2 regions of the Flaviflagellibacter deserti genome follow, and region 1 is predicted to be linked to the other one. Evidence: riboswitches for the same ligand, from Rfam matches in the RefSeq annotation. Region 1 holds a riboswitch; the other holds the start of a gene.
The links. A riboswitch is a leader RNA that binds a small molecule or an ion and turns the genes downstream of it on or off. The one in region 1 is predicted to bind thiamine pyrophosphate.

Region 1 (4,118 bases):
GTCCAGCGACATCTTCTTGTGCTCAGCCGTCGAGGCCTTGATCGCGGCAAGAAGCTTCGGGTCCTTCGACCACTTCGCGAGAAAGTCCTTGGCGTACTTCTCTACGGCCGGCCCAGGCATTTCTTCTTTCTTGTCCTGAGCGAAAGCCGCACCGGTGCCCATCGCCAGCGACAAAGCTACCAGCGAAGCAAAATGCATTTTCTTCATTGTAGGCGTTTCCCCTGTTTTATTTGAAGGATCTTGCTGATCCTTCTATCGGGGAACCTAGCACAAACTCCCGGTGCGAAATCAAGGGCTTCGTCGGCACCGGGAGTTGTGGATGTTAGCGCCGCATGGCCAATGCTTTAGGCGGCTCGCGGGGCGGTGTGGTCCAGGTGGCGCGAGCGATCCTTCATCGCCGCTCTCGCTGCCCGCTGCGCCTCGTCGGCGGTCTTGAAGATCTGACCGTCAATGCAGAACACACCCGGTTCCGCTGCGTGGAACCGGTAATTCGTGCCATCGCTCTCGCGAGCAACGAGACCAACCGCACGCCCCTCGACCTCGATCAGGTAAACGTCCGACATGTGGTACTCCGTACTTGGCCGATTCCCCTGCCTAGAGACCATGCCTAGACGGTTTCGATGACAAGGGTTTGGCCGCGCATACAACGGGTCCGGGGCCGCAAAGTTCCACTGAAAATTCATCCTTTCGACGGATGCTTCCGAAAGCCGGAACGTCGCTCTCAATCAATTGATTCCAGAGGTTTATCTCGCCTCCGATGCTGACCGGAATCTTGCTCAAGATTTGCTCGGCCTTCGCCTTCACTGTGATGGCGGCGCTGATCCGCATGATCGGCGACGACGTGCCCACAGGAGAGATCGTCTTCTTTCGAAGCGCGCTCGCGCTCGTGCCGATTCTGGTCTGGTTCGGGTTGCACGGAGAGATCCGTTCGGCGGTGCGAACGGCGTCGATCGGCGGGCATCTGATCCGTACCACTGTCGGTGCTGCGGCCATGTTCTGCATGTTCGCCGGCCTGGCCCGCCTGTCGCTGCCGGACTCGACCATGCTGACCTATGCCTCGCCGCTGATGGTGGTCGGCCTGGCCGCTGTCATCCTCCGCGAACCTCTGCATCTGGCCCGGCTGTTCGCGGTGCTGATTGGCCTCGTCGGCGTCGGCGTGATGCTCTGGCCGCATCTGGCCAATGGCGATCTGGTCGCCTCGCTGAGCGTCGGCTCAACCGGTGCCAACCGGACCTCCGAGGGTTTCCTGTTCGCGTTGGCCGGCGCCTTCTTCACCGCCTGCGCGATGGTTCAGGTGCGCCGCCTCGTCCAGAGCGAGGCCACGGCGGCGATCGTCTTCTATTTCTCGAGCTTTTCGGCGCTGTTTGCCCTGTTCACGCTGCCATGGGGCTGGGTCGTTCCCGACATGAAAACGATGGCGATCCTCGTTACGATCGGCTTTCTCGGCGGCGTCGGGCAGATCCTGCTGACGCAGGGATATCGCTATGCCGAAGCCTCGGTGATCGCTCCGTTCGAATACACGACCCTGATCTGGTCGCTCGGCATCGGCTGGTTCGCGTTCGGCGACCTGCCGGACCTGTTCGCGCTGTTCGGCGGGCTGATCGTCATCGGCTCGGGCATGATCGTCATCGCTCACGAACGCCGCCGCGGCATCGAACGGGCAAAAGCGCGCGAGGCCGAGGCGCCGCCGGGCTAGCAGTGGTGGGGCGGGCCGCTTGCGTCCCGAGAGGTCGCGCTATATGTGACGCCGCAATCTCCTTGGGGTGCGCTCTGCGCTGAGAGGCCTGTGTAACAGGCCAACCCACGAACCTGATCCGGGTCATGCCGGCGGAGGAAAGCGGGATGGCCCAGACGGCGTCCACCATACCGATTGCGCTCACGATTGCCGGCACCGATCCTTCGGGCGGCGCGGGAATCCAGGCCGATCTCAAGACCTTCTCGGCGCTCGGCGCCTATGGCGCGACGGTGATCACCGCGCTGGTCGCCCAGAACACGATGGGCGTACGTTCGATCCACGACGTGCCACCGCAATTCATCGCCGAACAGATGGCGTCGGTATTCGACGATCTCGATGTGAAGGCGGTGAAGATCGGCATGCTGTCGCGGCCCGAGGTCATCGAGACGGTGGCAGCCGGGCTCGAGCGCTACAATTCCGGGACGGTCGTTCTCGACCCTGTGATGGTGGCGGCGTCGGGCGACCGGCTGCTCGTTCCAGAAGCGGTCGAAGCGCTACGAACCGTCCTGATCCCTAAGGCCCTGATCATCACTCCGAACATCCCGGAGGCGGCGGCTCTGCTCGATGCGCCGCTCGCCGAGAACGAGGCGGACATGATCGCCCAGGCGGAGACCTTGTTGGACCTGGGCTGTCGCGCGGTTCTGGTGAAGGGCGGCCACGGGCTCGGTCCGCAGAGCGTCGACATCCTGCTCAGCGACGAGGGCTTGAGTCGGTTCCCGGCCCGGCGAATCTCGACACAGAACACGCACGGTACCGGTTGTACCCTGTCGTCCGCGATCTGCGCGGAACTGGCGAAAGGCCGTTCGCTGACCGAATCGGTCTCTGCCGCGAAGGCCTATATCAGCGCCGCAATCGAGGCCTCCGACCTGCTTTCAGTGGGCAAAGGGCACGGCCCCGTTCACCATTTCCACGCTCTTTGGCGCTGAATCACAGAAAACCGACGTCAAACTCATAACTGTCACAATCCTGCGCAGTAAGCATGATTGATGGCTGCCATGACTACTGCACGACTCCAGCCCCGCCGGGTACGGACGCTGTTCATTTCAGACGTCCATCTTGGAACCAAAGGTTGTCAGGCAGACCTGCTGCTTGATTTCCTGAGGGTCCACGACGCCGACACCATCTACCTCGTCGGTGACATCGTCGACGGGTGGCGGCTTCAACAGAGCTGGTACTGGCCGCAAAAGCATAACGACGTGGTGCAGAAGCTGCTTCGCAAGGGACGCGCCGGTGCCCGGATGATCTACATCCCCGGCAACCACGACGAGTTCCTTCGCGATTACTACGGCTCGCACTTCGGCGGCATCGAGGTCGCCGAGACCGCGATTCACGAGGCGGTGGACGGCACGCGCTATCTCGTCATCCACGGCGACATTTTCGACATGGTCGTTCGCCACGCCCGCTGGCTCGCGCTGCTCGGCGACTGGGCCTATGTCACCGCGCTGACGATCAACACCTACATCAACATGATCCGCCGTCGCCTCGGCCTGCGCTATTGGTCGCTGTCGGCCTGGGCGAAGCTGAAGGTGAAGAACGCCGTCAACTTCATCGGCGAATTCGAAGACGCGCTCTCCGGTGAGGCGCTGCGGCAGGGCGCGCAGGGCGTGATCTGTGGGCATATCCATCATGCGGCGATGCGCGATATGCCGAGCGGCATCCGGTACGTGAATACGGGCGACTGGGTTGAAAGCTGCACCGCCGTTGCCGAAAACTATGACGGCACGTTCGAGATCATCCGGTGGAATCGCTCGCTCCGTCTGATTCAGGAAGACGCCGCTGCCGAGCTGGAAACGGCGGCAGGGACCCAGACAGCGGCGGCGTGACCGAGCGCCGCCAGCAGGACGCACCATGAGAATCCTGATCGTCACGGACGCCTGGCATCCCCAGGTGAACGGCGTGGTGCGTACTCTGGAGCGGGTGGCCGACGAGGTGCGGGCGATGGGACACGACGTCCTGTTCCTGACGCCGGATATGTTCCGGACCATTCCTATGCCGACCTATCCGGAAATCCGCCTGGCGATGACGCCGCCGGGAGCCGTGGCGGTACGCATCAAGAAATTCGCCCCGGACCATCTGCATATCGCGACAGAAGGGCCGCTAGGACAGGCGGCGCGGCGTGCCTGCCTGAACCGCAGGTGGAGCTTCACGACGAGCTATCACACCCGCTTCCCGGAATATCTGCGCGCGCGCCTGCCGGTGCCGGAAAGCTGGAGCTACGCTTTCCTGCGTCGCTTCCACAATGCGGGACGGGGGACACTGGTCGCGACGCGTTCGCTGGCGCGTGAACTGGAGGGGCGGGGCTTCAACAAGGTCCGTCTTTGGACGCGCGGCGTGGACTCAGAGATGTTCCGGCCGCGCGAGAAGCGGGTGCTCGATCTGCCGG
Region 2 (4,118 bases), 110 kb from region 1:
CAATCCAGCGGCGAGCATGCCGAACGGCAACCAGGTGCGGAAGGCGCTGGCCAATTGCGATTTTCTCGTCGTGTCCGATTGCGTCCCGGGGACCGACACGGCACGCCATGCCGACGTGCTGTTTCCGGCCGCCGGATGGGGCGAGAAGGACGGTACGGTCACGAATAGCGAGCGGCGGATTTCGCGCCAGCGGGCTTTCATGCCGCTGCCGGGCGAGACGCGTCCGGATTGGCGGATCGTCTGCGATGTCGCACAGCGGATGGGGTTCGGCGAGGCATTCGGCTTCCGGAACGCGGCATCGATCTTTCGCGAGCACGCGGCTTTATCGGCGTTCGAAAACCACGGTGAGCGGGTCTTCGATATCGGCGGCCTCGCCGATCTGACGGACCATGAATTCGAGGCGCTGAAACCGGTGCAATGGCCGGTGCCGGCGGGCCAACGGGCTGGAACCGCGCGACTGTTCTGCGACAGGCGTTTCCCGACGCCGGACGGCCGGGCGCGGTTCATTGCGGTGGGTCAGCAGGCTCCGGCGAACGCGACGGGGCAGGGGCATCCCGTCGTCCTCAATACCGGGAGGCTGCGTGACCAATGGCACACGATGACCCGGACCGGCGAGGTTGCGCGGCTGATGGCGCAGGCTCCCGAACCGGTGCTGGAACTGAACCCGGCTGACGCGATTTCGTTGGGGATCGCAGACGGCGGGTTCGCCGAAGTATCGAGCGCGTGGGGACGAGCAGTGGCGCGCGTGCGGGTGACCACCGACCAGACGAAGGGTCAGGCCTTTTTGCCGATGCACTGGACGGACGACGTCACCGCCCATGGTTCACCGGGGCGAGTTGCAAATCCGGCCTGCGACGCGGTGTCGGGCCAGCCGGAACTGAAGCATACCCCGGCGCGTCTGGCGCCGTTCGCTGCGCGCTGGGAAGGACTTTTCCTGTCACGCCGGCGCTTCCGTCCCAGGGGGTTCGGCTACTGGGCGCGATCGGCCGTTCCCGGCGGTTATGCGTATCGGCTTGCGGGGTTGGAGCCGGCGGGAGAAGGGATCGTCCTCGGCCTTTCGCTGATGGCGAGCCAGAACGGGCTTCTCGACTATCATGACCGGCAGCGAGGTCTTTTCCGCGCGGCGGCGCTGGACGATGGCGGCGCGATGACCGAGTGCCTGATGGTGGGTGGTCCCGCCGGCCTGCCGGACCCCGTCTGGCTGATGGAATTGTTCGCCGACAGGCGCGTTGTGACGGCCGGAGAGCGGCGAGTTCTGCTCGGAGCGCGGTCGGTCACGCCCCAGCCGTCCGAGGGGCGGATCGTCTGCTCGTGCTTCGGCGTCGGCGAGGAGCGGATCCGCCGGGCGATCCGGGATGGGGTCGGCGATACGGCGGCGCTTGGGCGGGTGCTGAAATGCGGCACGAATTGCGGCTCGTGCCTGCCGGAATTGCGCGACCTCGTCTCGCAAGAAGCGCCGGCGGTTCCGGCATAAAAACCCCCGCTCCGTTGCCGAAGCGGGGGTTCGTCTGGGTCGCCTTACGGGCAGGCGTGCCGGAAACCGTCGTAGCCGAGATAAGTGCCGCTACGCGGGTCGTATGACCTGAAGCGCGCCGCGCAGTACTCGTCATTACGGTCGTAGGAGCCTGCATTTGCCGCAATGGCGCCGGCCGTCAGGCCGATGATGCCGGCGGCGAAGGCCGGACCGTAATAGTCCCGATAGCCATAGCCGTAATGGCGGTGGCGATAGCCGTAATACCGGTGGCCGCCACGATTGCCGTGCCAGCGACCATGACGGTTGCCGTGCCAGCGATGACCGCCGCCATGCCGGCTGCGGATCTCGGTCACATTGCTCGTCTTCTCGGCGGCCGCGACGGCGGCCGGTGCGCTTCCGGCGAATTGCGCCGCGGCGGGGCTTACGAACGAGCCGGCCGCCATGAGCGCCGCGATGCCAGTTGCGAGAAACTTTTTCATTCCCATCCTCCGGTGATCCATACCCAACCCCGGTCTATGAGAATTGTACGCACGGGAATCGGGTTCCCTGCGCTAAAGATTCGATATTTCCGGAAGGCTTGCGCCGCATGGCGCGTCAGCCTGCCTGCCTTTTTCCGCCGCCTCGGCGCGGCTGAGGCTTTCCAGCCGCTTCTCGACCTCGTCGAAGAGGGTGTTGAGGAAGTCGGTCGCATGGGCCCAGACGCGATCGCTCTTCTCATCGCAGTCGCGTTGCATCAATTGCAGGGAGGCCAGCATGCCGGAGCGCATCGAGCGGATACATTTGATGCCATCCGGGCCGACATCGCGGGCGTGCTGGGCGAGCAGTCCACGCAGAACCAGATCCTGTGAGATCAGCCAGCCTTGCAGAACTTCGATCTGGTCCATCGGCGCCCGATTTTCTGCGAGCGCCTGTTGAAAGATGCCCGGTCGCGAATCAAAACGAATCCGGACCCTTGAATAGGGGATTGCCCGTATAAGTTAGATTAATTTGACGGCCTGAAAATGCGCTGGCAGCTGAGCTGCATTTGCTATGCCGCATGGCCACAGGTTCGCGCGGCAGGCTAAATGCGTGTAGAGTATGGAGATTGTGGAAGGGCGGCTTGCACGGCGGGAACGCCGCGATTATGTCGTCTTGAACCGCGCCGGGGTGCCGCTGTTCAGCGGCTGAGATCAAACCCGACGAACCTGATCTGGGTCATTCCAGCGAAGGGAGCGTGAATGGACAGGGTCATCAATCTGAGTGAGCGCATGGCCGGTACCCGCTTCGACGTAGCCATCGTCGGCGGCGGCATCATCGGCCTGTCGATCGGCTGGAAGCTCCGGAAACGCGGGCTTTCCGTCGCGGTGTTCGAGCGCGACGTCGTCGGGTCCGGCGCGACGCGGGCCGCGACCGGCATGCTGGCCGCGACCGCCGAGGTCGAGGCCGGCGAGGATGATCTCCTGCCGCTGACGCTCGCCAGCCAGGAACTCTGGCCCGCTTTCGCCCGCGAGCTTGAGGACGTGAGCGGGCTTTCGGTCGACTACAAGGCCGAGGGTACGATGGTCGTGGCGCTCGGCCGCGAGGAAGTCGACCGGTTGCGCTTCCGGCATGATCTGCAGAAGCGGCTCGGCCTGAACACCGAATGGCTGTCCGGATCGTCGGCGCGCGAGCGCGAGCCGGGGCTTCGCCCCAACGTTTCGGGCGCCATCCTCTGCGAGCAGGATCATCAGGTCGACGCCCGGAAGGTCGCGGCCGCCCTGGCCGAGGCATTCAAGCGCGCGGGTGGCGTCCTGTTCGAGAACACGCCGGTCGTTTCGCTGGAGCGGAGCGGCGGGCGGATAACCGGCCTATCGACCGCGACCGAGACCTATTCGGCAGGCACCGTCGTGCTGGCCGCCGGAGCCTGGTCGCCGGAACTCGTGCCGGAGATCAGCCTGCCGGTCCGACCGCTGCGCGGTCAGTCGCTGGCGCTGCGGATGGATCCGCGCATGCCGGCGCTGACCCACGTCATATGGACCGAGCAGATCCATATGGCGCCGAAGGGAGATAATCGCCTGATCATCGGCGCGACCGTGGAGGAGCGCGGCTTCGACAAGGTCAACACCGCCGGCGGCGTCTTCGCGCTGCTGGAAGCGGCGCGGAGGGTTCTTCCGTCCATGGAAGAGCTGGCGATCGACGAGATATGGGCCGGCTTCCGGCCGACTTCGCTCGATGATGCGCCGATCTTCGGCGAAGCAGGGATCGACGGGCTCGTGCTCGCGACCGGCCATCACCGCAACGGCATCCTGCTCGCACCCGTTTCCGCGCGGGCGATCGAGCACCTGATCCTGGACGGACGGATGGATGGCCCGGAAACTGGTTTCACCTTTCAGCGGTTCGGCAAGAACAGCAGCCGGCTGACCGGAGGACTTTGAGGACCATGGAACTGACGATCAACGGCCAGACGCGCCAATGCGGTGCGACGACGGTCGATGACCTGCTCAAGGAAGAGCTCGACGAGGGCCATACGCGGCGCGGCATCGCGGTCGCGCTGAACGGGCAGGTTGTGCCCCGCGCCGAATGGGAGCGCGTGACCTTTTCCAAGGGCGATCGCGTGGAGATCGTCCGCGCGCTGCCGGGAGGCTGAGATGGCGAACACCGACATTTTCGACGATCCCTTTGTCGT

Region 2: another riboswitch for thiamine pyrophosphate. It lies ahead of thiO (glycine oxidase ThiO); the one in region 1 lies ahead of thiD (bifunctional hydroxymethylpyrimidine kinase/phosphomethylpyrimidine kinase).

Annotation. Positions count from the first base shown of each region.
Region 1 covers NZ_JBHSJF010000006.1:514,550-518,667, forward strand. Annotated here, with positions in the region: gene ACFPFW_RS09470 (hypothetical protein) at 1-207, opposite strand, end outside; gene ACFPFW_RS09475 (hypothetical protein) at 345-563, opposite strand; gene ACFPFW_RS09480 (DMT family transporter) at 758-1,696, shown strand; TPP riboswitch at 1,750-1,853, shown strand; gene thiD (bifunctional hydroxymethylpyrimidine kinase/phosphomethylpyrimidine kinase) at 1,843-2,661, shown strand; gene ACFPFW_RS09490 (UDP-2,3-diacylglucosamine diphosphatase) at 2,731-3,558, shown strand; gene ACFPFW_RS09495 (glycosyltransferase family 4 protein) at 3,584-4,118, shown strand, end outside.
Region 2 covers NZ_JBHSJF010000006.1:626,891-631,008, forward strand. Annotated here, with positions in the region: gene ACFPFW_RS10020 (nitrate reductase) at 1-1,474, shown strand, start outside; gene ACFPFW_RS10025 (BA14K family protein) at 1,519-1,953, opposite strand; gene ACFPFW_RS10030 (hypothetical protein) at 2,026-2,358, opposite strand; TPP riboswitch at 2,607-2,702, shown strand; gene thiO (glycine oxidase ThiO) at 2,692-3,867, shown strand; gene thiS (sulfur carrier protein ThiS) at 3,873-4,079, shown strand; gene thiG (thiazole synthase) at 4,081-4,118, shown strand, end outside.